Regions from separate parts of the Paenibacillus sp. 7541 genome, predicted to be linked through region 2. Evidence: riboswitches for the same ligand, from Rfam matches in the RefSeq annotation. Region 2 holds a riboswitch; the other holds the start of a gene.
The links. Region 2 has a riboswitch for FMN ahead of CHH75_RS05225 (DMT family transporter). Riboswitches for the same ligand answer to the same signal wherever they lie in the genome.
Positions count from the first base shown of each region.

Region 1: linked by a shared signal. The riboswitch ahead of ribD (bifunctional diaminohydroxyphosphoribosylaminopyrimidine deaminase/5-amino-6-(5-phosphoribosylamino)uracil reductase RibD) and the one ahead of CHH75_RS05225 (DMT family transporter) in region 2 are both predicted to bind FMN.

Region 1 covers NZ_NQLZ01000015.1:141,132-144,262, forward strand. Annotated here, with positions in the region: gene CHH75_RS09800 (MFS transporter) at 1-595, shown strand, start outside; gene CHH75_RS09805 (SMI1/KNR4 family protein) at 676-1,227, shown strand; FMN riboswitch at 1,351-1,534, shown strand; gene ribD (bifunctional diaminohydroxyphosphoribosylaminopyrimidine deaminase/5-amino-6-(5-phosphoribosylamino)uracil reductase RibD) at 1,896-2,996, shown strand; gene CHH75_RS09815 (riboflavin synthase) at 3,030-3,131, shown strand, end outside.
Region 2 covers NZ_NQLZ01000007.1:57,007-60,137, reverse strand. Annotated here, with positions in the region: gene CHH75_RS05235 (extracellular solute-binding protein) at 1-182, shown strand, start outside; gene CHH75_RS05230 (hypothetical protein) at 417-623, shown strand; FMN riboswitch at 896-1,080, shown strand; gene CHH75_RS05225 (DMT family transporter) at 1,218-2,198, shown strand; gene CHH75_RS05220 (choice-of-anchor I family protein) at 2,401-3,131, shown strand, end outside.

The sequences.
Region 1 (3,131 bases), on a different contig from region 2:
CATTCTGGCGCTGTTTATCGTATTTTTCTTTCTCTATGTAGGAACCGAGATGAGTCTGGCCAACTTCATGCCAGCCATTCTGATTGAGAAGCTTGGGGTAATGAAAGAGACGGCCGCCCTCAGCATTACCTGCTTCTGGGTGGCGATGTCGGTCGGCCGGATATTCGCCGGAACGCTGGCCGAGAAGATCCACTACCGGGTCTATGTGCTGCTGAGCTGTCTGCTGACATTGATGATGTTGATCATCTTTCCGTTTGCGGAGCAGGTGTGGGCCGCATTTACGATCATATTGCTGCTGGGGCTGTTCATGTCCGGGCTGTTCTCCATCGCGCTCGTATTTGCGAGCAAGCTGCTGGAGGGGAGCGAGGAATCGACGCCTAGCATATTGATCGCCTCGGGAGGCATAGGCGGTGCCATCCTGCCGCTCGTTACGGGCTGGAGTCTGGATCATCTCCCGCTTCACCAGGCCGTTTGGTTATTTGCGATTTTTGCCGTTGGTCTGGTGGTTCTTAGTGTGGCTGCGTATTCATTGCAGATTCGACAGCCGAGCACCGGGCCAGGAGCCCGGCATGAGGAAGGGAAGGCTCTCCTGTGATGGGAATCAGAGCTCTTACCCGCACCGTTAATTTGATATCAGGACCAAGGTGAACATGAAGTGAAGGAGCGATAGAGGGAATGAAATTGAATAGTTCCGTGATCACAACGTTACAACAGGAACGTTCACAGCATGAGGTATATCCGCCTGCAACCGAAGCTGATATTATGGAAACCGAAATTGCTTTGGGGGTGCGTCTGCCGGAATCGTATTGCAAATTCGTATCCGAGTTCAGCAACGGTGCATACTTATATCGCTGTCAGGAAATATCCGCTGTGGGACAAGGGAATCAACAAATCGGCGCCCTTCAACATACCTACAGACCATGGACAGCGGGGCCTCATAAGGTCGATGATGGTCAACCTATTCCAATTCGTGAAGGTGGATATGTTACGGTGGACCAGCTCATTCCATTTGCTTATGACCATAATGGGAATATGTGGTGTTTTATTATCGAGAAGATGCAAGATCATGAATATCGGGTCGGCTATTATGATACGTTCCAGCCTAAATTATATGGAGTGATGGACAGCTTTCACGATTGGTTGAACGTATGTGTTTCGCATCGGGAAGAGGTGATTCGCGCGATCTTTGATGATGATGTGATCGTACACGAGCTGGGACTGGGGTAATGATAACAGTGCCATTAGCCAGTCTGACACCGAATCGACATTTGCGATGCTTGCATTTTTGCAAGGTGAGTGTTATTTTTATAAGCAACAGTAAAGTTATTTACTGAGAAAACTTCATAACATGTTATCCTTCGGGGTCGGGTGCAATTCCCAACCGGCGGTGATGCACGTGTCATAATCAGCGTAGGAAAGTAAGAGCTGTAGACGCGGGCTTAGTCCGTGACCCGGATGCGTGAAAGTGCGCGCATACGGTGGACCTGGTGCAAATCCGGGACCGACAGTATAGTCTGGATGGGAGAAGGATGGACGAAGCTTGGCATCTGTTTAATCATGTGGCTATGCCGATTCTCGGTATGCCTATCTTCAGGTTAAACATTGTCAATGTCCGATAACAGAAGCAATGCTTCAAGCTATGTGCGGTTTTTCACAAGTGAATCCGGATGGTTGGATGTGTCCATCGGGGGTTGAATGTTTATTTGTGATGCTTGGATACGCATAGTCTTGTTTATTGCTATCTTTTGAATACTCCCATGAGGCCCTGTTTGGATTTGAGAATCCGGACAGGGCTCTTTTATTTCTTGCAGAAATTTGCTTCGTCCATACGTCACGCGGGGCATCCTTACCCTTAGCTGCCCGCATGACGAAACATAATGCTGAGGAGGGGCAAAATGGACATTATGAATGATGAATACTACATGTCGCTGGCGCTGGATATGGCGGAACGAGCACAAGGCCAGACGGGCATCAATCCGGTGGTCGGCTGCGTGGTTGTTCAGGATGGAGCGCTGGCCGGTGTGGGGACCCATCTTGCCCGCGGGACGCCGCATGCGGAGGTTCACGCCTTGAACATGGCTGGCAACAAAGCGAAGGGCAGTACCGTGTACGTCACGCTCGAGCCGTGCAGCCATTACGGCAAAACACCACCCTGCAGTGACCGGCTGATTGCAGAGGGTGTCAAGCGTGTTGTCGTTGCCTGCGAGGACCCGAATCCGCGCGTGGCTGGAACCGGCATTGAGAAGCTTCGGGCTGCGGGCATTCAAGTGGACACAGGCGTGCTCCGGGACAGGGCGCTCCGGTTGAATGAGCGGTTTATCAAATACATTACGACAGGGCTGCCTTATGTCACATTGAAGACCGCCAGCACGCTGGATGGGAAAATTGCCACCCGGACCGGAGACAGCAAATGGATATCGAATGAAGCATCCCGTGAGATTGTTCATACGCTCCGGCATCGGCATCAAGGTATTATGGTCGGGGTGTCGACGGTCATTGCGGACAACCCACAGCTGACCACCCGGCTTACGGTGGATGGCCTGCATCCGGCCAGAATAGTCGTTGATTCAAGGCTTCGCATCCCGATGGATTGCCGGCTGGTGACAGATAAAGCGGCGCCGACGATCATTCTGACGACGGAGCTGGCCGACCGGGAGAAGCAGAATGCACTGGAGGCAGCCGGGCTGACGGTGATCCGGTGCGGAGACGGTCCGCGTGTGGATCTCAAGGCGGGCATGGCACGCCTCGGCGAGATGGAGATCGGCTCGGTTCTGCTTGAGGGCGGGGGTACATTAAACGGGGCCATGCTGGAGGAACGGCTGGTTGACCGCATGATGCTGTTCTTGGCTCCGAAGATTGTTGGCGGGCACAATGCGCCTGCTAGCTTCAGCTTCGATGGTTATGAGCGCATGAGCGATGCGGTGGAGCTTGAACAGCTGGAGGTGGAGCGGATTGGGGACAATGTATGCATTACAGGCGTTCCTGTCTGGAAATAACGAAGCTGGGAGGAAAGGAGGCGAACCTAAACGATGTTTACCGGATTAGTGGAAGAGATCGGGGAAATGCGCCGCATTAGCCGCCAGGGAGAGGCGATGGTGCTCAGCATTGCTGCCTCGCGCATTATGGATGAC
Region 2 (3,131 bases):
AAATTATGTCGTCGATCGGTAAGGATATTCAGGACTACGTGAATGAGATGGAGGCCAAGTTCGTGAACGGCTCCGCTTCCTTCAGCCAGTGGGAAGAATATGTGAACACGATCAACCGGATGGGGCTGGAGGAGTATATGCGCGTATATCAGACGGCATATGATCGTTACCAGGGTGAATAAGATGTAACAGACACTAATACGTCGCAATCAGCCCGCAGCACAGCGGCTCGCGCAAGGATATCCTTGTGTGAGCCGCTTGTTTGCGTTTTACCAGGGAAGAGAGGATTAGATGGTGAAATTTCCCATATGAAATGGTACAATTCAACCAAGCGCTGCAACAGGAGCATCGTTGATAATGATTACAGACGCAGCCGCCTGTTCATTAAAGGGTCAAGCTAAGGAGGCTGGGGTTATATGGAGCCGAGGACCACGTACAAGCGGAGTTTCAAAAAGCGGTTCGGATGGCTATTCAAATCGATAAGAAATTACGGCCATTATTCGAAAACCGAGTTAGCGGTTGCGGTGCTGTTCATCGCGATCCTTGTCGTGTGGGGCATTTTTGTGTTGCGCTGGTTTGTGCTGATTATCATAGCAACGATGAGGCATTTTGGTTTAGTTTAAAATATAGATACTGTGATCAGAACATCATTCATTTAAATTACTTAAAATTATTTAAATGAATAGTAGAAACTTTTATATATTTGCTATATAATTCTCAGTATCGTGGTTAAGCGGTGTAGTGGATGTGGATGTCTGCGCCGTTTCCATTGGTCGATTCACTTGTTATGAAAAAAAATGTATTTCCATGAAAGCATTCATGGTATAATGCATGTAGGTAAGTAAGCTTATAGGAATTATAAGTGAATTGAAGCTTATAAAAATAAAACATGAATATGGATCTTCGGGGTATGGTGAAATTCCTGACCGGCGGTGATGGTTTCGTATGCCAGTTGTTTCTGTCATAAGAAGCCTAAGCCCGCGACTCGCTATGGTTGTGCACTTTTGTGCAGGGAGATTAGCGACTGATTTGGTGAAAATCCAAAGCCGACGGTTAAAGTCCGGATGGGAGAAGATCAAGTTACGGTTTGCATGCGAAGCGGCTTTCTGTCGCCATCATGCAGGCTTATTTGATCAACCCCCGATTGTCGGCCATGTGCCGATGACGGGGGTTTTCTGCTAGTAAGACCTCCGTATTCAGGACAAGGAGACAGCAAGATGGAGAACGCAAGTACAACCGTGCCTGTACAATCGTATAATTCGGGAAGCGGTGAGCAAGTCAAAAGCCAATTTCGGGGAGGATTCTGGCTGGTCGTGCTCGGAGCCGCGCTATGGGGCGCCGATCCGTTATTTCGGGTCATTCTGCTGAATAATCTGACCTCGGCCCAGATCGTTCTGTTGGAGCATGTCATCATTTCTTTTATAGCGATACCGATCATTTGGAAAAATCGCAAGGAATTCAAGCTGCTTGGCTGGCGCCATGTCGGGGCGCTGCTGTTCATCTCATGGGGTGGCTCGGCGCTGGCCACCGTGCTGTTCACCATGGGACTGACCAGCGGCAATCTGAACGCAGTGCTCTTGCTGCAGAAGCTGCAGCCGCTGTTTGCCATCATTCTTGCAGCGCTGCTGCTGAAGGAGAAGCTTCCTCGCCACTTTGCCTGGATGCTGCTGATTGCGCTGACGGGGACCTACATGCTTACTTTCGGCTTTGCGGTGCCGATCGGGCACTGGAATGAATTCGTGCAGGTCGGCAGCCTGCTCTCTCTGGCAGCGGCCGCGCTGTGGGGCGGATCTACCGTGATGGGACGGCTGATGGTTGGCAAGCTGAAGTACGAGACGGTGACTTCACTGCGCTTTGTGCTGGCGCTGCCGCTGCTGCTTGTCATTACGGCGAGCGAGGGAGCCGCATGGAATCTGCCAGCGGTGAACACCGTCGCCTTCGGGGCTGTGGCGCTCAATTTGCTGGGGCAGGCGCTGCTGCCGGGGCTGCTCAGTCTGCTCGTGTACTATAAAGGCTTGACGACAACCAAGGCTTCTGTAGCTACCCTGGCGGAACTGAGCTTTCCGATGGCGGGCGTGCTCATCAACTGGATGGTGTTCGGTGAGGTTGTCACAGGCGCCCAGATGCTTGGGTTCCTGCTGATCTGGGGCGTGCTGTTTGCCATTTCCCTGCAATCCAAGCCTTCCGTTGCGAATTGAATATGAAGATGGGCGGGCCGCGAGACGGATCTCGTGCGCGCCTGTCATGACTGCCGAGCCAATCCGGGTTCCAACCCGGGGGCTCGGCTTTTTGCATGGGGGGCTTTTTTACATAAATCGCCGAAAATTTTGAGGCTCTCTTAACAATCGCTCCTTACACTTGAGAATGATGGATTCCAAGTTGGAACAGGGGGAGCTAATTTTGAAGCACAGGATCATGAAAGTGGTCTCATTATGGATGGCTTTTGAAATCACGTTAGCCTCGCTGTTATCGCCGGGCGCTGTATTGGCAGCGGAGAATAGCCAGACTGCCCAGCAGGAAGGCAGCATACAGTCGCTTCAGCACGGCGCGTTGGCGGCCGATTTCGGGCTTGCCGATCGCGATCTGCCGGAAGCTTACGAAGAAGAGGCTTATGCCGTAACACTGGACGTATATGGCGGACAAGCTCCGTATACGTTCACGGCAGACGGACTGCCATCCGGCTTGTCGATCGCGCCGGACTCGGGCAGCATCACCGGCGTGCCAGCTGCAGGGCAAGAAGGGACGTACCTGATTCGGGTGACCGTCCAGGACCGTGACGTGAACACGGCCCAGTCGGATTATGAGCTGCGCGTGCTTGGCAAGCGTGATCCGATCGCAGCAGACCAGATTGCAATTGAGAAAATAGGTCACTATGCGGTGGGCACATCGAACAAGGACGGCGGCGTTGCCGAAATTATTAAATACAACAAAGATAATCATAAATTTTATCTGGTGAACGGATCGACACAGCCTGCAAGCCTGGAAATTGTGTCGTTGCTGGCCGACGGCACTCCGAAGAAGGACAAGCAGGTGAATGTAGAAGAGCTGGTGAACACAGGCGGGTTCGTCTTTGGCGATTTGACCAGCGTCGATGTCAGCACGGCAACGAAGCAGGTGGCGGTTGCTGTGCA